One region of the Anaerobacillus sp. 63XJN7_5_ISO-PGPR-S23-430 genome, then DNA from elsewhere that is predicted to be linked to it. Evidence: a T-box and tRNA genes for the amino acid it is inferred to sense, from the RefSeq annotation. Region 1 holds a T-box; the other regions hold tRNA genes.
The links. The T-box of region 1 lies ahead of tyrS (tyrosine--tRNA ligase). A T-box ahead of a tRNA ligase gene usually reads a tRNA of that ligase, here a tRNA-Tyr.

Region 1 (7,438 bases):
CGTTTCCACAAATGCATGTTATAGAAGTTTTGTTCATTTAACTCTTCTAATATGGCTTGTGACGTACAGAGGTTAATATCCGCTTTGTTGTGCATTCTTCTGAAGTGCCACCAGAGAAGAGGTTCCGACCATGACATATTGTAGTGATCAGCGTATTTAGGAACGTGAGTATGATAAGAAGCAATAAGCGGAACCCCTAGTTTCTTACCATACTTGATACCAGAATAGCCCATAAAAGCCGGATTAACGACATGTACAAGATCAGGATCAAACTCCTCTAAATAGGTTTTAATCACACGAGTTGGCATGCCGAATTTCCGATGTTTATATAGAAAGAATGTACGAGGCTGAACTCCATCAAAACGAATATTCCGATAGCTGCGCACTCCTAAATCTGGAGCAATGACCTGAATATCATGCCCTTGATCAATTAAATAATCGATCGATGCACGAAGTCTTGTCACCACGCCATCTGTTGAAGGAAGGAATGTCTCTGTTACGATGGATATTTTCATAAGAACACCTCAGTTAGTATTGTGCATCTTTTACTTCCAGGTCACGTTAGGAAGAACGTTTTCTTTCAGTACGCGGTCTTTGTATTTGAGAGCTGTATCAAGCGTTCTCGAAATGTGTTCATCTGTTAAAAGAGAAGGCTCAAGACCAAGATCAATTAAGCTCGTGTTTACAGCGTGATAGTAGTGCTCTTCTTTCTCAACACGAGGATTCTCAAGGTGATCGATGTTAACTTTGAGTCCTTTAGCTTCAGCTACACGCTGAACTTTCTCAGCCAGTTCAAGTACAGAAAACTCTTCAGTAAACTGATTGAACACACGGAATTCTCCTTTGTCGGCCGGGTTTTCTGCTGCAATTTCTACACAGCGAATCGTGTCCTTAATGTTTAAGAAAGCGCGCGTTTGTTTACCAGATCCGTACACTGTTAAGTTATGGCCAATGGCTGCTTGAATGATGAAACGGTTAAGGGCTGTACCAAATACACCATCGTAATCAAGGCGATTGATTAAACCTTCATCAAGTTCATCTTCATCTGTATGAAGTCCATAAACAATTCCCTGATTTAAGTCTGTTGCACGAATGCCCCAAATTTTGCAGGCAAACTGAATGTTATGGCTATCATGTACTTTTGATAAATGATAGAACGATCCCGGCTGTTTCGGGAACGGAAGAACGTCTTCACGTCCTTTATGTTCTATTTTTATGTATCCTTCTTCGATATCTATGTTAGGCTGTCCATACTCACCCATTGTGCCCAATTTAATTAAGTGACAATCAGGTGTAACTTCTTTAATCGCATAGAGCACGTTCAAGTTACCAACAACGTTATTCGTTTGTGTAAATACCGCGTGCTCACGATCGATCATAGAATATGGTGCTGAGCGCTGTTCAGCAAAGTGAACAAATGCTTCGGGCTGTACTTGCTTGAAGATTTCTTTTAAGAAGTCATAGTGCATCAAATCACAATCATACGTTGTGATATGCTTACCTGATTTTTCTTCCCATAATTTCACTCGTTCTTCAAGGGGTAAGATGGGGGTGAGTGAGTTCGATTGAAGCTCATCATCCCATTTACGGCGTACCATGTTATCAATGATCGTAACCTCATGGCCCTGTTTTGATAAGTAAAGTGCGGTTGGCCACCCACAGAAACCATCTCCGCCTGCTACAATAATTCTCATAGATTTTACCTCCATCACAATGGTCGATTTAGTTGTAGATATCCTTGCTTTATCAAATATTTACGATAGCATTCCTCAAGATGGCATTCAACTCGCAACAATCAATTTACGAAATCTTTAAACCAATCCGAAAATGTATCATTATTTCTTTCCCTAAAAAGAGTATCACTACACCTTTTAGTTTGCATGAAACGCTTCATAAAAACAATTAATTAATTTAGAAAATTCAAAACGGTCATTTTAGGAATATGGTAAAATAATAAAAAATGCTATCAAACGAATTATCTCATCATAACGCCTACTATTTTTTCATTCATATTAGCAACTGTTATCTGGACATTTAAAGACATTGAAGAATAGGAGTGATTTTCCCTATGTAAACTGACTACCCTTTAGTTCATTTGTAAGACCAAAATAAAAAGGGGTAGTTATGATGAGACTACGTTCATTTCGTTTCTTGTGGATTGGCCAGGGGTTTGCCAACACGGGAGATGTTCTATATATTGTGGCGCTAATAGCTGTTCTTTATCAATCAACAGGTTCAGCACTTTATCTTTCCCTGCTACCATTTACTATTACGATCGCTCGATTTGTAAGTGGAATGTGTGCACCGCTAGTCTTGAACCGCTTTTCGTTAAAAGGATTACTAGTCGGATCACAATGTATAAAGACAGTGTTGTTGGGGATGCTTGGCTTGTCTTTATGGCTTTTTGATCCTTCAATACTGATTATTTTAGTTCTTGTTTTTATCATCGCTTTTCTTGATGGGTGGGCCGCACCTGCTCGAAATGCCATGCTCCCTCAACTCGTTACGGAGGATGAGCTTGCGAAAGCGAATAGTTTTGTAGCGGTTGTTGATCAGTCCATTCAATTTGGCGGTTGGGCACTCGGTGGTATTCTTGTAGCAGCAACGTCAGGCTCCTTCGTTATATGGGTTACCTTTGTGATGTACGTGATTTCCACACTGATGATGGGGTTAATTGTTGTGAGGGATCACAGAGAAAGGAAGACGAAAATTCATATGATGAGCGGATGGAGGTTGATTTGGAAGCATCCTGTTCTGCGTATATTTCACATTATGATTTTTATTGAAGCGATAGCAAATGTCGTTTGGATTGCTGCTATCCTTTATATTTTTGTCGAAGAAGTTCTTATGAAATCAGAAGCGTGGTGGGGATATCTTAATGCGTGCTTTTTCATCGGCTTGATAGCAGGTGGAATGGCCGTATCCAAATACACGAATTGGTTTGAACGTTATATGAAAGAAACGCTTCTCGCCACGTGCTTCGCGATTAGTATTTTAACGTTTGTTTTTGGTTTAATAAGTGTTCCTGTGATTGCACTTCTGTTAACTGTGCTCTCAGGAATGGTGGAACAAATAAAATCAATTGCGATGGTGACATTCATCCAAAAGAAATGCCCGAAAGATTCACTTCCTGAAGTTTTTAGCGCTCAAAGCGCTCTGATATCCATTACGTTTGGTCTTGGCTCTTTGCTATACGGTTTTCTTGCTGAGACGATTAGTGTTCCATTTGTTTTTGCTTTATCAGGAGTTTTACTATTAGCATCGGCTTTTTACTTATTGAAGAGCATGCACTACTTAACAGAATAATAAAGTAGAGCCCCTTTGCTAGCAAAGGGGCAGTTTAAGTTGGTTATCGATTTTTGTCCTTATTCCCCGTTACATCAATGGCAGGTGTATTGTTTCCGAGGTAGCTCGTGGGTTGAGCTGGTTCTTCGCCATAGAAGTCTTCATTGATCTTTTCATCAACATTGACAGGTGCTTGTCCTTTGTAAAATGAATCGTTTATCTTTTTGTTTGCTTGTGTTGTGTCACGCTTCATTTTTTACCTCCTGATTTCGTTAGGATCTTTCTAGCATGTGTAGTGAATGGAGGATTATGATTCATCTCGATGTAAAGTAAGCTTTACGTAAAGTGAGCTTTACCTTATAATGTAAATGAGAAGTGAGGAGGCTTTTTAGTTGAAAAATGTACTCCGTGAGAAAAGAACAGAACAAGGGTATTCCCAGGATCGCCTAGCCGAAATACTTGGTGTATCAAGGCAAACGATTATTTCAATTGAGAAAGGAAAGTACAATCCATCTTTACCGCTCGCACTTGAAATGGCGAGGTTGTTTGGAACGATTGTGGAGGAGATTTTTTATTTGGATTCTGAGGGGGATTAGAAGTGGCAATGAATAAAACGTATATCGGATTTGGCGTCTTTTTTGCGTTGAATGCTTTATTACTGATTAGTGTTGGTCTTGGCACAGGAAATGAACCTATTCCTGCAAGTTATATGATGATGAGTATGTCTATTATGACCTTTTGCTTAAGCTATCTTCAGCCGCAGTTTAAGGCACGGGACGAGCGAAGTCGAATGATTCGAGAGAAAGGGATGTTTTATTCGTACTTTGCTGTACTAGGTTATATCATGGTGTTTCTTTTTCTTCTACAATTCAACATAGTGAATATTAGCTCAGTAACAGTGCTGAGTGCATTAGCCGCCATGCTGATTAGCACAGTCTTTGTTTCCATGGTGATCGTCGCTAAAAGACATTAATTTTTATCACGATGATTAAAGATGGCAAGAATCGGGAAACCCTTTTTGTGAGATCATAAAAAGGAGTTGGATTGACATGAGTAAATCATTACAAGCTTATTTTACAACAGAGAACGATGCAGAGAGTGCAAAAGCTGATTTGCAGGCTTATTCGGTAAGTCAATTGTCAGTTGAACATATTCCAGAAGATCAAAAGCTTAGTATCGATACACCAGTTCAGGGACAGGGAACTGCTACCCCGGCTGGAGCGAATAACGATTTGTTTTTCTCTAATGAAACGCCAACAGGCAAGCAAGAAGAAAATGCTGATCCATCTGAGGAAGCGGACAGAGAGTTTCGCTACGTGTTAGTTTTTAATACAGAAGAGCAAGACGACACGGATCTGCGTGAAGTTGTATCGAAGCATAATGGCGCAATGGAAAAATAGATAAATTGGAAAAAGCTGCGCAATGATGCGCAGCTTTTTTTTGTGGGGGGAAGCGGGGGTCACGCACCTAACCCCAGCTTCACTACCGCGTTATTCAACCACAGTATGAAATCTGAAAATGGTGGATAGGATGAAATAGAAGTGGAGGAAGAGAAAGACAGAACGCTTAATGTTCGCTATACTGTGATAGGAAGCGCATCGGAAGTGGCAAAATACATAAAGGTTTGCTTCAATAGGAGTGACACAAAACGTTACGAATTTATAGTCAGATTCCTTTGATTCAGGGGAGAAAAAAAGGTATACTGATACCTAGATGATAATGATTATAAAAAGATAGTTTATTTAATTAATCACTGTATGAGAGGGGAACACATTCATGGCTAAAAAGACAATGGGATTACTTGTAATGGCGTATGGAACGCCTTATAAAGAAGAGGATATTGAACGTTATTACACACATATTAGAAGAGGCCGCAAGCCATCTGACGAGCAGCTAAAAGATCTTCAGGACCGATACAAAGCAATTGGTGGAATATCGCCACTTGCCAAAATTACGGAAGATCAGGCGAAAGGGCTTGAAGCTCACCTTAATGAAATTCAAGATGAAATTGAGTTTAAGCTTTATATCGGATTAAAGCATATCGAGCCTTTTGTAGAAGATGCGGTACAGCAAATGCACAATGATGGTATTGAAGAAGCCGTTAGTATTGTGTTGGCGCCTCACTTCTCTACATTTAGTATCAAATCTTATAATGGACGAGCAAAAGAAGAAGCTGGAAAACTAGGTGGCCCAGTTATTCATTCTGTTGAGAGCTGGTATGACGAGCCTAAATTTATCTCTTATTGGGCGAAGCGTATTAAAGAGATATTTGAAGGGATGGCAGATCAAGAACGCGAGAAATCTGTCCTAATCGTTTCCGCGCACAGTTTACCTGAAAAAATCATTGCAAATGGAGACCCTTATCCAGACCAATTGAAAGAAACGGCAGATCTTATCGTAGCAGAGTCAGGTGTGAAGAACGTGGCAATAGGATGGCAAAGTGAAGGGAACACTCCAGATCCATGGATTGGCCCAGACGTACAGGATTTAACAAGAGATCTTTATGAAAAACAAGGTTTTACATCGTTTGTTTATGCTCCAGTAGGATTCGTAGCCGATCACTTGGAAGTATTATTTGATAATGACTATGAATGTAAAGTTGTAACAGATGAAATCGGTGCAAATTATTATCGACCAGAAATGCCAAACGCACAGGAAGAATTCATCGATATTCTTTCAACTGTCGTGTTAAAAGAATTAAATAAACAATAATGAAAAAGGCGCAGTCTTGCAAGGCTGCGTTCTTTTTTGTGAGAAATTCCAAACTGCTTCTGAAGAAACAAATTGACAACTAGCGTAAAAGAAGATAAAGTAATGAGAAATTCATGCATCGTAAATAACAATAGGCTAGGAAGAGGAAGCAGTAGCGTGTTATGACGAGTAGTGTCAGAGAACCAGTGGTTGGTGTGAACTGGTACAGTCTAACCGTGAATTACCCCTCAGAGCCTTCTTGATGAACAGAGTGATCTAACTAGTCAGGAACGGGAAAACCGTTATCGTATTCGAGCCGGAAGAAGTTATTTCTTCAATCAGGGTGGTATCGCGTGTAAGCCACGTCCCTACTATATAGAGGGGACGTGGCTTTTCATATGAAATTTAATAATTAGGAGGTCGACAGGAATGAACTCAATCATGGATCAATTAACAGAAGAACAAAGAAAGGAAATGGAAAGGCAATATGTGGTTTATACACATGGAACGAGTCAAGTCATTCCTGGAGATGAACTTAAGCATAAAATAGCCACTTCGATTTTTAAGAATAAGCCACTTAAAGTGAAATTGGGTCTTGATCCTTCTGCGCCCGATGTCCATGTTGGTCACACCGTTGTGTTAAATAAGTTAAGGCAGTTTCAAGAAAATGGCCATATCATCCAACTCATTATTGGAGACTTTACAGGTAAAATTGGTGATCCTACTGGAAAATCAACAGCAAGAGTGCAGCTAACGGATGAAGAGGTGAAACGAAATGCTGGAACTTATCTTGAGCAGTTTGGTAAGGTTCTTGATCAAAGCAAAGTGGAGCTCCACTACAATGCGGCGTGGCTATCTGAACTAAAGTTTGAAGACGTTATTGAACTCGCTGGAAAAATAACGGTTGCTCGTTTACTTGAGCGCGATGATTTTGAAAATCGAATGAAGGCGAATAAGCCTGTCTCGCTTCATGAGTTCTTTTACCCTTTAATGCAGGGCTATGATTCTGTTCATCTTGAAAGTGATATTGAGCTCGGTGGAAATGATCAATATTTCAACGTTTTAATGGGGCGTCACCTTCAAGAGCAGTTCGGAAAAGAGAAGCAAGTCGTCTTAATGATGCCTCTTCTAGAGGGATTAGACGGGATTGAAAAAATGTCTAAATCCAAAGGGAATTACATTGGGATTACAGAGAAGCCATCAGAGATGTATGGAAAAGCGATGTCGATTCCTGATGAGCTGGTCGTCAAATATACCGAATTAATCACGGATCTATCTCTAGAGGAAAAGCTTACGGTTCGTAAAGAAATTGAACAAGAAGAAATCCATCCAAGAACAGCTAAAATGAATTTAGCTAAGACGATCGTTCGCATGTTTCATGGAGAAAATGCTTCTGAAAAAGCAGAAGTGGAGTTTCAACAAATCTTTCAGCAAAAGCAGCTTCCAACCGATATTGAGGAAG
Region 2 (7,438 bases), 1.6 Mb from region 1:
TCAAAAGACGGTCAAGAATTGATTGCTGTTACGATGAAAGCAAACGATGATCAAATCGCTTATCAGGACACATTATCCATGCTTAACTATGGGTTTAATGCTTTCACGCCAGTTGAGTATAAGAAGGGGACTGATTTAGGAGTTGGAAATAATGAGGAATATAGTCTTTCTGAGGATATGACCCTTTATCAAGTTGGAGATGACGAGCTAGATCTTACCATATCTGATAACAATATTCTTGAAAGTAAAGGGGCTTCATATGTTTCCATTCTGGATGCTGATTTTCTTGAAGTGAATTCTTTAGAAGAAGACAAAGGTGCGACAATAGTGGAAAGTGAAACAAAACCAGCAGCAAAAGTAAAAGATGAAGAAACAGCATCATTGCTGTCTAGTGAAAATATTTTCTATTTTGGGATCGGCGTTTTTGTGGTAATTTTACTATCTTTATTTTTTGGAAGAAGTCACTCTTCTCAAAAAAGACATCGAACTTTTCCTTAAAATCAACTTTCAAACCTAACATTGAAAATTAAAAAAGGACCTCAGGGTCCTTTTTTAATTTTCAAGAAAGAACGATAGCTGTTTGACAGAGGTCATTCCTTGTCCAACTGAGGAGGCAATACTTGATAACAGCGGTCTAGTGCAAACATCTCCTGCAGCATAGACGAATGGCAGAGATGTTTCACCATAAGAGTTGCATCGAATGTATCCTTCCTGATCGACGTCAATGCCATCCTCGTAAGGTTCAGTGTTTGGTTTAACACCAATTCGAATGAACAGACCATCAACCATCATTGTAAAGTGATGATCTTCGTCAGCGAGGAATAGTTTCTTCTTTCCTTTTCCATCTATTTTTGTAATAAACGTTTTTGTTAGTATGTCGATGTTTGGGTGGAGCATGACAGGTTCTTTGTATTCCTTACGAGCTTTAAAACAATCAGAACGATGTATTAGTGTAACTTGAGAACCAGCTTCAGCAAGAAGAAGAGCTCCTTCGAATGCGCGGTCTCCGCCCCCGATTACAGCAACATGTTTGCCTTTGAATTTCAATTTATCTCGAGTTGCCGAGTATACTTCTTTTTGCTCGATCATTTCTTGTTCACCAGGAACATCTAGCCTACGTGGGGAAGACCCTGAAGCAATAAGCAAAGAGCGAAATATATATGAATTACCTTCTGCTGTTTGAAGTATCCGATTAGTCCAATCGATCGACTTTACGCGAGTGTTTGTAACATAATCGCACATGATTTCCTCAGCATGTTTTATGAACTGTTCCTGTAGAACCTGACCGTTTGCAACCACCATACCTGGGTAGTCTACAATTTGATTATAGATTGTACTTAATTGCCCCCCAAGGCTATCCTTTGCTTCAAGCAATAAATGATTAATGCCTAGTCTTTTAGCCCATATTCCAGCAGAAATTCCAGCGGGTCCTCCACCGATTATTAGCAAATCTGTTCGTTGAGTCACCACCGTACCCTCACTTCCATGTTGAAAGCCATTCTTCAAATTCCAACCAGTTATTCACGCGAGGGACGTCGACATATTGATTATAACGATAGTTCATCGCAATGGCCATTCTCCCTGAATTTTTAAATGCGATGAGGTTGTGTGGAGCATCATCAAATAATAAATCTCCGCGAATCATTTCTTTTCTATGCGAGAAAATCAAATTTCTTTTGCCGATAAACGGAAGGTGTTTTTCTACCCATTGTTCTTTTTCAGTGTAAGCATATGTACGGCTACTCGTGACAATCATAACATCATACACGGATGAAAGACGTTCCAATACTTCAATAGCATGTGGTAGAGGCTTGAGTTCAAGAAATAGACCTGGCTGATCAAGGTATTCATAAATTTTAGCTCCACACTCATTTTTTACATAGTCTTCAGATCGCCAGCATTCAAGTTTCTCAACAGACAAGTCGTCATTGTAATCATTATTGTATCTCTGGTGCCATTCAGACATAAGGTCACATATAACCGAGTCCATATCGATTAATAAGGTTTTCATTGTCTCACTTCTTTCATCATACATTCTTTATCACTATAACAGGCAAAGTTAATTGGAACAATTGTTCAGGAAAGGACATGGAACGAACGTTCTTGATTTTTGACTCATCAAAAAATGAATGAACTATAAATCGAAAATTAAGCTAACATAGCGTAACTAAAAAAAGCAAGAACCAAGTGGCTCTTGCTTGTTAAAAACTAACATTTAATAAAAGCTGTTCCTACTATAATAAGCAGGATAAATAGTACAACAATTAGCGCAAAGCCGTTTCCAGCTGGTCGGTGACAAGGCATGCCGTAAGAAGCTCCAGCTACTGGTTGGTAAGGCTCATTTCCGTATGGTGCATTGTTTGCATGATACATATTAGGTCCCCCTTTAAATTCTCTTTCTTTACCACTGTATGTTTCCGTCTAGAAAAGATATAGGCAGGAGCGGAGAGGAACCTAAATTAGGTGAATGTCCCATGTGAATTTCTTATGAACTAATGCCTTTGTCTTTCGTTTGGGCTTGCTTTAAGAAATTTAATTTGTAGTCATCTGTTAGTTCTTTCACTTCCTTACTAAGGAATAAGATCGCAATAACGTTTGGGATAACAAACAAGGCGAGTGTAATGTCGACTAGCTCCCAAACAAATTGAAGTCCTCCAATAGCTCCAACAAAAATAGAAATAATATAAACAAATCGCATTACTCTAGAAAAGGGTGTGCCAAATAAGTATTCAGCTTGTTTCTCACCATAAAAGACAAGGACACCTATCGTACTGATAACAAAAATCAATAGGAGGGAAGAAACAAAGATGGGGCCCCATGTAGCTCCCATTAGTCCAGAGAAAGCATCTGAAACCATATCAGCTGCATTTGAGGGTTTAACGTCTTTCCAAGCTCCTGAAAGAAGCACTGTAAAAGCTGTTACTGTGCAGAGAACGATTGTATCGATAAAAACGCTGAAAATGCCCCATAATCCCTGTCTACATGGATGAGGCGTATGTGCTGCAGAATGGGCAATAGACGCCGTACCCATACCAGCTTCGTTTGAATAAAGCCCTCTAGCAAGGCCCCATCTAACAGCTGCAGCAAAACCAGCTCCAGCAAAACCTCCAGCTGCTGAGATCGGTTGAAAAGCATGTACGAAAATAAGGTTCATAACAGCTGGAAACTCTTCTATATTAATCACCATAACGCCGATAGCGCCTGCAATATATGTAAGTACCATGAATGGAACAATCTTCTCAGCTACAGAACCAATTCTACGTATTCCACCGAATACAACAATTGATATAAGGATAATTAATAAGACACCTGTTACCCAAGTCGGTAATCCAAAAGAACTTTCTGAGAGTGTTGAAATGGAGTTGGTTTGGACCATGACACTTGGAATGATTTCAATCATCAGTCCAAAAGCGAATAGAGATGAAGCGAACTTCCATCCCAAGCCTTTTTTTATGTAATACATTGGGCCACCAACATACACGCCATTTTTGTCTTCCTCTCGGTATTTGATCCCAAGAACAATTTCCGAGAATTTTGTAGACATTCCAATTATAGCGACAATCCACATCCAGAAAATAGCGCCAGGTCCTCCAAAAGCGATTGCCACAGGAACCCCAACAATGTTTGTAGCACCTGCAGTAGATGCAAGAGCGGAGGCAAAGGCCTGAAATGGTGATATTGTGCCATCTCCTTTTTCTTTTTTGAAAATTTTACCAATGGTATGTTTTAAAGCGTGGGGAAAAAAGATTATTTGAAAGAAGCCGAGGCGGATTGTTAAAAATAATCCACCGCCTAAGAGTAAAATCATCATAGGATAACCCCAGATGAACGCGGAAAATTCGGTTATTGCATTAAGAATATAGTCCATATCAATCTCTCCCTATAGGTAATACTCATTTAATTATCCATATAAAGGGAGGCTGAAACTCTATTTACAAAATTATGAAAAAATGAGCATAAAGACACAGAGCCGGTTTTCACCGGCTCTGGATTAATGGACCTGGGGAGGCTGATTATTCTGTTGTTGCTGCGGAGCTGTTAGTTGGTTTTTAACTTGTTGAATTTCATTGGTTTGGGCTTTGGCAGCTGGCTGATAATACCCTTTTTGTTTAGCGTATTGATAAAGGTTATATTGTCGCTGCTCATCAGTATTTCTAATTTGTTGAAGAGCCTGACGAAGTTGTTGATTGTCAGCTTGAGAAATGACGCTCCCGTAATTACTTAAGCTGCTGTTCAATACGGATAAATAATCATTTACCATGTCTTTCTCATTCATAAAATCCCTCCTTAATTTAAGAAGCTGATTAATTGTTGTTGTGTGTTACGTGCGTCTTGTGCATCCTTTTGAAGCATTTGCTTAAGCTGCGGACAAGTACAAGATTGGGCATAGGAATCAAGTTTGTTTGCGAGTGTTTCATGTCCGCCGATCATGTGACGCAGGTTTTGAAGTTCAAGTTCGTTCAGCTGAGTCATCCTGTTTCCCTCCTTCATTTCACATAGTATGAATGGAGAAAAACCAAATTATACTCACTTAAGCGATAACATTTCGCTCGTTAGAAAACTGCTGATACGTTTTTTCAATCATAATACTCTTTAGAATTTGGACAACATGATAAACATCTTCAAATGATGAATAGAGAGCAATTGGTGCAAGGCGAATGACGTTTGGTGAGCGGAAATCTGGAATGACGCCTTTTTGTTTTAGCGCTTTGCAAATTCGAGCAGCTTCATCGTGCTCGAGACAAATATGCCCACCCCGTCGATCATCTTCTGATGGATTAGTGATTGTAAAACCATCTTCAGCAAGATTTTCTTTAATAAGACACATTAAATAGTTGGTAAGAGACAATGATTTTTCTCGAATCGCATCTATGCCAGCTTCGTTCATCAATTCCAAAGCTCCTATTAAAGGAGCCATACTAAAAATGTGGGGTGTGCCTATTTGAAATGCGCCAGCGGTTTCAGCATGAGTAAGCGTATGGCTCATATCGAATTGCACTTCTTTCTTGGAACTGAACCATCCAGCAAGACCGGGTCGTCTGCCAAGGTGGTTTTCGTGCACAAAAAGTCCACCAACACCACCAGGGCCACTATTTAAGTACTTGTATGTACACCAAACCGCGAAGTCAACGTTCCAGTCGTGAAGTTTATGTGGAATGGCTCCGATTGAATGAGCTAAGTCAAAGCCAATGATTACTCCTTTAGAATGGGCTGCTTTTGTGATTTTTTCTATATTTAGTAATTGTCCGCTCCGGTAAAGTACGGAAGGGAGGAGAATAAGGGCTATAGTCTCATCGATGGCCTCAATGATATCTTCTTCCAGGATTGTTCTTCCGTCACGGCTCGGAACTTGTACTAGATTAGTTTTAGGGGATAACCCATGGAGTTCAAGCTGACTTTGAATAGCATAAATGTCAGATGGAAATGTTAAAGAATCGGCTAGTATTTTTGTTTTGTTTCCTGAAGGTTTAAAAAAAGTAGCGAGCATCTGATGAAGGTTAGTTGTAATTGAACCGGTAGTAATTGTTTCAGAAGCATGTGAACCGATTAGCGTTGATGTCATCTCACCGATGTTTTCTGCCATATAAAACCAGGGCTGCTTTCCATCAGACCAGCCATCAATTCCATGTTGCTTCCAGTCATCAAGAGATCGAAGAAGGGATGCTTCCGCATTCTTTGATAGAAGACCAAGTGAATTACCATCCAAATATAGCGTATTTGGATTTAAGTAAAACTTATCACGTAAATGGGCTAAAGGGTCTTTCTTGTCGAATTCTTTTGCGCCTGTAATGGACTGTGATAAACTCATATGTAACAGCTCCTTTTCTACAACTTATCGTATGAGAGGGAGAAGAGCATGTCAACGCTTTCACTCTTTGCAAAAGAAACTTTCTACATTTTTTTAGAATAATGATTGACATTTTAAATGATTCAATGGTATATTATTAAACGTCGCTGATGCACAGCACATGCGGGTGTGGCGGAATTGGCAGACGCGCTAGACTTAGGATCTAGTGTCTTACGACGTGGGGGTTCAAGTCCCTTCACCCGCACCATATATTTTTTGCGCCCGTAGCTCAATTGGATAGAGCGTCTGACTACGGATCAGAAGGTTAGGGATTCGACTTCTCTCGGGCGCACCATACATAATTTAAGTGGCGGTGTAGCTCAGCTGGCTAGAGCGTACGGTTCATACCCGTGAGGTCGGGGGTTCGATCCCCTCCGCCGCTACCATATTACAATTTCATCATGGAGGGGTAGCGAAGTGGCTAAACGCGGCGGACTGTAAATCCGCTCCCTCAGGGTTCGGCGGTTCGAATCCGTCCCCCTCCACCATGATTGGGCTATAGCCAAGCGGTAAGGCAACGGATTTTGATTCCGTCATGCGTTGGTTCGAATCCAGCTAGCCCAGCCATTTTTGCGGGTGTAGTTTAGTGGTAAAACCTCAGCCTTCCAAGCTGATGTCGTGGGTTCGATCCCCATCACCCGCTCCATTACATATTGTAGAAGAGTTTTAAAAGCTACTTCACAACCTGATTTTAATCATGGTATACTTTTGTTGAGATGGAATACCATTCATATCGTGCGCCTTTAGCTCAGTAGGATAGAGCAACAGCCTTCTAAGCTGTGGGTCAGAGGTTCGAATCCTCTAAGGCGCATACCCAAAACTCCTTGAATAAGATTACTTATTCAAGGAGTTTTTTTATTTTATTAACGGCACATGTGTGTTTGCACATAGGCTTCATTTCCAATAAACTAGTAATTAATAAATCACTTGGGAAATGGTGACGAAATGAAGCGATATAAAGGAAGAATTATATCTGTTGTAACGTTTTTTATGGCGATTCTATTATGGGATTATTGGCTTTATTCTGTGAATGAAATTAAAATCAATTGGTTAATGGACATATTCTTTACGATCTCAGTTATGGTGATTGTTTGGTGGTTCTCTTCTTATTATGATCGCTCTGTCATACTTCTGTCCAAATTAAAAGATAGTGAGGAAAAATATCGTAAACTATCAGAAAACTATAATAGTGTCATAAACAGCTTAAACGAAGTTGTTTTTCAAACTGGAATAGATGGTAGTTGGATCTGGTTGAATGAAGCGTGGGGTGAGTTAACTGGATACGACGTTCAGGAATCAATAGGCACATACAGCTTATCTTATATACATCCAGATGATCGGCTGAATATACATAAAGAATTATCTCGATTCCAAGATGGCGCAGAAAAATCTAACGTATTTGAATTCAGGGTTCAGAAAAAAGGCGGGGGGTTCGTCTGGTGTGAGGTCTTTATTAAATATGAATATAGCTCTAAAGGAAGATTTGAAGGAATGACAGGAACGATTAAGGATAAAACCTTTAGAAAGCAATCAGAAGAGCGGTTACTTAAAACAAATGAAGCCCTTGCGGTTAAATCTGAAAAGCTAGCA
Region 3 (7,438 bases), 670 kb from region 1:
TCAACAATGACATCTACGGTTTCAGGTAAATCAGAAACCACTACGCTATCTTCATCGTATAGCACTTCAAGCTCCATATCTGGTAAACGTTCTGTTTCTGTTTGTTGAGTAAGTAATCCATTAGGATCAGTAGTAGACCCATCAGGCATCGCAACAATCGTGTAAAGCATGAGAGCGAGAAGAAAAGAGATGATTTTGACAAACCAGTTGCTCGTTAACAATTTGTCCATTACTTTTTCCCCCTCCAATTACTAAAGCGGTTGGAAGTCTCAGTCTTAGACACAGAAGGATTTAGCTCAGCATTAAGAAGATCACGTAATACCTCTTCAGATAAATTTCGATGAAGTTCTCCGTTCTTTGTCAGGGAAATACTCCCTGTTTCTTCAGACACAATGAGTGTTAGGCTATCTGTTACTTCACTTATTCCAAGAGCAGCTCTGTGCCTTGTACCGAGTTCCTTCGAAATAAAAGGACTCTCTGAAAGTGGCAAATAACATGCTGCAGCTAAAATTTCATCCTTCTTTAGAATAACCGCTCCATCATGAAGTGGTGTATTCGGAATGAACACATTAATTAAAAGTTCAGAAGTTAATTTTGCATTCATAGGAATACCTGTCTCTACATAGTCATTGAGACCTGTTTCCCGCTCAATGGATATTAATGCGCCAATTCTTCTCTTACCCATATAGGATGATGACTTAATAATGGCTTCCACCATTTTATTCGTCTCTTCCTCTTCAACAGCGGAGCGAGCAAACAATCGACCGCGTCCTAACTGCTCAAGTGCTCTTCGAAGCTCAGGTTGGAAAATAATAATGATGGCAAGTAGTCCATAAAGAACGACCCGCTCTAGAATCCAATGTAGCGTGTTCAGTTCGAAAAAACTACTTAAGAACCATGCGGCAATAATGACCGTAATTCCCTTAAGAAGCTGAACAGCCTTCGTGCCGCGAATAAGCATAATAATTTTATATATCACATACGTAACGAGCAAAATATCAATAATCTCAGTTATGTAATCAAGTACATTTACATTTCCAACAGGCAGCACGGCTCTTCCTCCAAACGTATTGTATTTAGCCTGAAGTTCACTTCTAGTGCATTGCTAAAATACATTTGTAACTTTTTAATTATATCATATTTTTGACAACTTCAAAAAAAGCACATCTCAATTAGTATGACATTTCATATAATTAGTAACTCTGTGATCAAATGTTGAGTTCGGGGGAGAAGAATCATTTTTTTACTACAGCAATAATTCACAAAAATAAACCGCCCTATAGGACGGTTTATTTTTGTTCATCATTTGTAAATACACTACCTATATCTTGAAAAAGGTGTTTCAGCTGAAACCACGTCCAGTCAAGAATATGATCCACCTCTTCGATTTCACCAGTTACCTGTCCAGCAGAGGCCATATACTGTTCTCCATTGATCACAAGAACATCACCTTTAACCTGTCCTTCAATTTCAAGATTACGGTTTTTTACTGTTAGATCTCCTTCAATGACTTCACCCTCAGGAACAATAACCGTATTCGTTTCCTGGTCAAATCTTAAATTACCAGAGAGCGCAGATAATTGATCCTCACTCGTCCATGATGAATAAACAGATCCTGCCATTAATACTAAGAATAAAATCGCCGCTGTTACGAATGGATGAGATTTCATCCATCGTTTCATCCAGACCGTGCGTTTCTCCTGTGGTAGCTGTTGCATTACCTTTGATGTAAAACCATCGGGTGCCTTCATAGAAGGTGAGCTGAGGAGAAACGATTCCGTTTTCTTCAGTTCTTCATAATGCTCTTTGCAATCATGACATGTCTTTAAATGATCAAATAGCTCTTTACGCTGTTGATCTGTAGCTTCTTCATCAAGTACATCATGCATAATTGCAACTATTTCTGCAGGGCATTTCATAGCTTCTCCCCCTTTCTTACTGCTCTCGAAGCTTCTTTCTAAGCGCTTCTCTACCCCGATGTATTCGGGTTTTGACCGTTCCTACTGGTAAATCCAGAATTTCACTGATTTCCTTTAGCGATAACTCCTGAATATACTTTAAAGTTATAGCACTTCGATACTTAGCTGGCAAACTTAGAATAGCCTGATGTATCCCATCCTGTGCCTCTAACGATACAACTTCATCATCAGGTAATGGTTCATCAGTCGACACTTGAGAATACATTGTCAGACCTTCCGTTCCCGAAATTTCAGCATCGAGGTAATAATCCGGCTTTTTCTTTCGCATACGATCAATCGATAAGTTCGTGGCTATACGATATAACCAAGTAGAGAATTTTCGATCAATCTGATAGCGATCAATGTTCGTATAAGCACGAATGAATGCCTCTTGAGCCACATCCTCAGCTTCCTGCCTGTTACCAAGCATTCGGTATGTCAAAGCAAAGACTCGATCTTTATAGAGCTCTACTAACTCCCCAAATGCATTATGGTCCCCTTTTCTTACTTTCAACACGATTCTTTTTACGATTGCATCCATTTTTTCAACCCCCGCTGATTCCTGCGGCTATTATAGTTACGTATCAGGAAAAACAAAGTTTCACTTTTTCTAAAAAAACATTTTCTAATCTTTCCTTATTCTATCACGTTTGAATTACTGTTTTTAATGAAAATACATAATTTTCTAGTGAAAATAGTTTATTTTTTTAATATATAGGGTATAAAGCTATAAATTATTGAGAGGGTGGTTCGGCTCATGGAAAGGTTGAATCGAAAAATAAGCTTTCAAATAAAAAGCGAGAAAGATCATCTCCTTCAAGAAATTGAGGCTTCCCGCAATAAAATGAATTTATTAGCAAGGAACAAACCACTTAGTTCTTCCGAAATAATTGAAATTAGCACTTATCTGGACTATCTATTAAACGAATATGATCAATGTCGAAATAAAAAAACAGCGGCTTTATCTTAAGATAAAGTCGCTGCCTTTGTGTTTATTTTAATTTTTCCCCAAATAAAGATCCCATTAAAGCGACGGCAACAGTAGCCGTTTTATTTTTCTCGTCTAAAATAGGATTCACTTCAACGAATTCTGCAGAAGTTAAAATGTTTGATTCTGCAAGCATTTCCATCGCAAGATGACTCTCACGATAGCTAATTCCTCCAAGTACTGGTGTACCTACTCCAGGAGCATCGTGCGGATCAAGTCCATCAAGGTCAAGACTTAAATGCACCCCATCAGTGTCTTTCGATACATACTCGATAGCCTCTTCCATTACTTGCGTCATACCCATACGGTCAACTTCATGCATCGTATATACTTTAATACCTTTTTCTTTAATCAGTTTACGCTCACCATCATCAAGAGAACGAGCTCCGATAATCACAATGTTTTCTGGTTTAATTTTAGGTGAATATCCTGAAATGCTAGTTAAAGACTCATCACCAATACCAAGACTAACTGCAAGTGGCATTCCATGAATATTTCCTGATGGTGACGTTTCGGAGTTATTTAAATCACCATGCGCATCGTACCAAATAACGCCTAAATTTTCATAATTACGTGCTACACCGGCAAGAGTGCCAATAGCAATACTATGATCTCCACCAAACACTAGTGGAAAGCGCTTTCGATTAATCACTTCATTTACAACATTTGAAAGCTTTTCGCTAGCATCAGCAACTTCTTTCAAATTTTTAAGTTGATGATCCTGTTCTTCTGGACGCTTTTCTGGCCTTCCTATTTCAATATCCCCAAGATCTTCAATATCGTAATTCAAATTTGATAACCGTTCTACAATTCCAGCATATCTGATCGCACTTGGACCCATGTCTACCCCGCGTCTCATTTGGCCAAGATCCATTGGTACTCCTATAATCGAAAGTTTATTATTCATTATGTAGCCTCCTCGTATCCTAGTCTAGCTCTATTCTACCCATATTCCAGTAAATGACTCAACCTGACATAAAATACGAATAAATATTCATACAATTACGTAAATTGATGTTCTTTACGGATAAATATAAGGAACAGTAGCCTGGCCGTGGAGGATCTGAATCATATATCATCTGCAAGGCGCATTAGAAATAGAAAAGTTTCCTACTTCAAAATGATTTTATGACATAAAAAAAACCCTAAACATTGTTTAAGGAAAATGGTGGAGCCTAGCGGGATCGAACCGCTGACCTCCTGCGTGCAAGGCAGGCGCTCTCCCAGCTGAGCTAAGGCCCCATTTGGAGCGGGTGATGGGGATCGAACCCACGACATCAGCTTGGAAGGCTGAGGTTTTACCACTAAACTACACCCGCATATAAAGTTTGGAGCGGAAGACGGGATTCGAACCCGCGACCCCCACCTTGGCAAGGTGATGTTCTACCACTGAACTACTTCCGCATATGGTGAGCCATGAAGGACTCGAACCTTCGACCCTCTGATTAAAAGTCAGATGCTCTACCAACTGAGCTAATGGCTCTTACTGGTGGAGGGGGACGGATTCGAACCGCCGAACCCTGAGGGAGCGGATTTACAGTCCGCCGCGTTTAGCCACTTCGCTACCCCTCCACTGGAAAAATGGTGCCGGCCAGAGGACTTGAACCCCCAACCTACTGATTACAAATCAGTTGCTCTACCAATTGAGCTAGGCCGGCAAATATATAGTATTAACAAATAAAAAAGAGTGCACTCTACTGAGTACTCCTGAAGGTAAAGCAATTATTAAGAAAAATGGTGGAGGATGACGGGCTCGAACCGCCGACCCTCTGCTTGTAAGGCAGATGCTCTCCCAGCTGAGCTAATCCTCCACAGAGTATAGATAAATTAAATTGGTGACCCGTACGGGATTCGAACCCGTGTTACCGCCGTGAAAGGGCGGTGTCTTAACCGCTTGACCAACGGGCCATGTCCTGGAGCTTCCAACCGGATTCGAACCGATGACCCCTTCCTTACCATGGAAGTGCTCTACCTGCTGAGCTATGGAAGCATAATGGCTCCACAGGTAGGATTCGAACCTACGACCGATCGGTTAACAGCCGATTGCTCTACCACTGAGCTACTGTGGAATATTGGTCAGCCTGGCAACGTCCTACTCTTGCAGGGGGAGATCCCCCAACTACCATCGGCGCTGAAGAGCTTAACTTCCGTGTTCGGCATGGGAACGGGTGTGGCCTCTTCGCCATCATTACCAGACTAATCAAAGGTTGTTCCACTAGAAAGTGTTTAACCAAGGACAAGATATATCTTACTATATTTCTTTATAAAGATCAAGAAAAATTTTCATTCCTTGAAAACTAGATAGCACGCACAACGTTTTCCAATAACAATGTCTAGTTCCGCAGGCTACATTCTTGCCCATTTCACTCTTTCACTTCAGGCGAAAAGCGCCTTACGTTCAAGAGCTCCAATGGTCTACGAAAGTGACCAAGCCTGCTTTACTTTTCGTTTTTAGGTTAAGCCCTCGATCGATTAGTATTCGTCAGCTCCACGTGTTGCCACGCTTCCACCCCGAACCTATCTACCTCATCATCTCTAAGGGATCTTACCAGCTTCATGCTGTGGGAAATCTCATCTCGAGGGGGGCTTCATGCTTAGATGCTTTCAGCACTTATCCCTTCCACACGTAGCTACCCAGCTATGCTCCTGGCGGAACAACTGGTACACCAGCGGTGTGTCCATCCCGGTCCTCTCGTACTAAGGACAGCTCCTCTCAAATTTCCTGCGCCCGCGACGGATAGGGACCGAACTGTCTCACGACGTTCTGAACCCAGCTCGCGTACCGCTTTAATGGGCGAACAGCCCAACCCTTGGGACCTACTTCAGCCCCAGGATGCGATGAGCCGACATCGAGGTGCCAAACCTCCCCGTCGATGTGGACTCTTGGGGGAGATAAGCCTGTTATCCCCAGGGTAGCTTTTATCCGTTGAGCGATGGCCCTTCCATGCGGAACCACCGGATCACTAAGCCCGACTTTCGTCCCTGCTCGACTTGTAGGTCTCGCAGTCAAGCTCCCTTGTGCCTTTACACTCTGCGAATGATTTCCAACCATTCTGAGGGAACCTTTGGGCGCCTCCGTTACACTTTAGGAGGCGACCGCCCCAGTCAAACTGCCCACCTGACACTGTCTCCGCACCGGATCACGGTGCTGGGTTAGAATGTCAGTACAGCCAGGGTAGTATCCCACCGACGCCTCCATCGAACCTGGCGGTCCGACTTCTATGGCTCCTACCTATCCTGTACAAGCTGTACCAAAATCCAATATCAGGCTACAGTAAAGCTCCATGGGGTCTTTCCGTCCTGTCGCGGGTAACCTGCATCTTCACAGGTACTATAATTTCACCGGGTCTCTCGTTGAGACAGTATCCAAGTCGTTGCACCTTTCGTGCGGGTCGGAACTTACCCGACAAGGAATTTCGCTACCTTAGGACCGTTATAGTTACGGCCGCCGTTTACTGGGGCTTCGATTCAGAGCTTCTCCCGTAAGGGATAACCCCTCCTCTTAACCTTCCAGCACCGGGCAGGTGTCAGCCCCTATACTTCGCCTTACGGCTTTGCAGAGACCTGTGTTTTTGCTAAACAGTCGCTTGGATCTTTTCACTGCGGCTCCCCTGGGCTATAAACCCGAGGAAGCACCCCTTCTCCCGAAGTTACGGGGTCATTTTGCCGAGTTCCTTAACGAGAGTTCTCCCGATCGTCTTAGGATTCTCTCCTCGCCTACCTGTGTCGGTTTGCGGTACGGGCACCTTTTTCCTCACTAGAGGCTTTTCTTGGCAGCGTAGAATCAAGGACTTCGGTACTAAATTTCCCTCGCCATCACGACTCAGCCTTCATGGTGAACGGATTTGCCTATTCACCAGCCTAATCGCTTGGACGCGCATTTCCAGTAGCGCGCTCTCCCTATCTTTCTGCGTCCCCCCGTCGTTCAAACGGAAAGGAGGTGGTACAGGAATATCAACCTGTTATCCATCGCCTACGCCTTTCGGCCTCGGCTTAGGTCCCGACTAACCCTGAGCGGACGAGCCTTCCTCAGGAAACCTTGGGCTTTCGACGGACAAGATTCTCACTTGTCTTTCGCTACTCATACCGGCATTCTCACTTCTAAGCGCTCCACCAGTCCTTTCGGTCTGACTTCACAGCCCTTAGAACGCTCTCCTACCATTGTCGTAAGACAATCCACAGCTTCGGTGATACGTTTAGCCCCGGTACATTTTCGGCGCAGCGTCACTCGACCAGTGAGCTATTACGCACTCTTTAAATGATGGCTGCTTCTAAGCCAACATCCTGGTTGTCTAAGCAACGCCACATCCTTTTCCACTTAACGTATACTTTGGGACCTTAGCTGGTGGTCTGGGCTGTTTCCCTCTCGACTACGGATCTTATCACTCGCAGTCTGACTCCCGCGGATAAATCGTTGGCATTCGGAGTTTGACTGGATTCGGTAATCCGGTAAGGACCCCTAGTCCAATCAGTGCTCTACCTCCAAGATTCT

Region 2: it encodes a tRNA-Tyr, which carries the amino acid that the T-box ahead of tyrS (tyrosine--tRNA ligase) is inferred to sense. The anticodon was not compared.
Region 3: it encodes a tRNA-Tyr, which carries the amino acid that the T-box ahead of tyrS (tyrosine--tRNA ligase) is inferred to sense. The anticodon was not compared.

The regions. Positions count from the first base shown of each region.
Region 1 is NZ_CM149686.1:837,075-844,512, forward strand. It holds gene AC0VYJ_RS04520 (glycosyltransferase family 4 protein) at 1-515, opposite strand, end outside; gene AC0VYJ_RS04525 (NAD-dependent epimerase/dehydratase family protein) at 546-1,694, opposite strand; gene AC0VYJ_RS04530 (MFS transporter) at 2,128-3,306, shown strand; gene AC0VYJ_RS04535 (hypothetical protein) at 3,350-3,538, opposite strand; gene AC0VYJ_RS04540 (helix-turn-helix transcriptional regulator) at 3,678-3,881, shown strand; gene AC0VYJ_RS04545 (permease) at 3,890-4,258, shown strand; gene AC0VYJ_RS04550 (hypothetical protein) at 4,335-4,685, shown strand; gene hemH (ferrochelatase) at 5,062-5,997, shown strand; T-box leader at 6,126-6,349, shown strand; gene tyrS (tyrosine--tRNA ligase) at 6,406-7,438, shown strand, end outside.
Region 2 is NZ_CM149686.1:2,411,111-2,418,548, reverse strand. It holds gene AC0VYJ_RS12735 (D-alanyl-D-alanine carboxypeptidase family protein) at 1-498, shown strand, start outside; gene AC0VYJ_RS12730 (NAD(P)/FAD-dependent oxidoreductase) at 553-1,467, opposite strand; gene AC0VYJ_RS12725 (5' nucleotidase, NT5C type) at 1,478-2,011, opposite strand; gene AC0VYJ_RS12720 (YjcZ family sporulation protein) at 2,209-2,373, opposite strand; gene AC0VYJ_RS12715 (alanine/glycine:cation symporter family protein) at 2,486-3,868, opposite strand; gene AC0VYJ_RS12710 (spore coat protein) at 3,992-4,276, opposite strand; gene AC0VYJ_RS12705 (hypothetical protein) at 4,288-4,473, opposite strand; gene kynU (kynureninase) at 4,532-5,809, opposite strand; tRNA gene AC0VYJ_RS12695 (tRNA-Leu) at 5,972-6,056, shown strand; tRNA gene AC0VYJ_RS12690 (tRNA-Arg) at 6,067-6,143, shown strand; tRNA gene AC0VYJ_RS12685 (tRNA-Met) at 6,158-6,234, shown strand; tRNA gene AC0VYJ_RS12680 (tRNA-Tyr) at 6,252-6,336, shown strand; tRNA gene AC0VYJ_RS12675 (tRNA-Gln) at 6,341-6,415, shown strand; tRNA gene AC0VYJ_RS12670 (tRNA-Gly) at 6,421-6,494, shown strand; tRNA gene AC0VYJ_RS12665 (tRNA-Arg) at 6,586-6,659, shown strand; gene AC0VYJ_RS12660 (ATP-binding protein) at 6,794-7,438, shown strand, end outside.
Region 3 is NZ_CM149686.1:170,061-177,498, reverse strand. It holds gene AC0VYJ_RS01030 (CdaR family protein) at 1-230, opposite strand, end outside; gene cdaA (diadenylate cyclase CdaA) at 230-1,048, opposite strand; gene AC0VYJ_RS01020 (anti-sigma factor family protein) at 1,290-1,919, opposite strand; gene sigW (RNA polymerase sigma factor SigW) at 1,936-2,499, opposite strand; gene AC0VYJ_RS01010 (aspartyl-phosphate phosphatase Spo0E family protein) at 2,716-2,928, shown strand; gene rocF (arginase) at 2,951-3,853, opposite strand; tRNA gene AC0VYJ_RS01000 (tRNA-Ala) at 4,113-4,188, opposite strand; tRNA gene AC0VYJ_RS00995 (tRNA-Gly) at 4,192-4,265, opposite strand; tRNA gene AC0VYJ_RS00990 (tRNA-Gly) at 4,276-4,350, opposite strand; tRNA gene AC0VYJ_RS00985 (tRNA-Lys) at 4,354-4,429, opposite strand; tRNA gene AC0VYJ_RS00980 (tRNA-Tyr) at 4,434-4,518, opposite strand; tRNA gene AC0VYJ_RS00975 (tRNA-Thr) at 4,529-4,604, opposite strand; tRNA gene AC0VYJ_RS00970 (tRNA-Val) at 4,682-4,757, opposite strand; tRNA gene AC0VYJ_RS00965 (tRNA-Glu) at 4,780-4,854, opposite strand; tRNA gene AC0VYJ_RS00960 (tRNA-Thr) at 4,861-4,936, opposite strand; tRNA gene AC0VYJ_RS00955 (tRNA-Asn) at 4,941-5,015, opposite strand; rRNA gene rrf (5S ribosomal RNA) at 5,026-5,142, opposite strand; rRNA gene AC0VYJ_RS00945 (23S ribosomal RNA) at 5,399-7,438, opposite strand, start outside.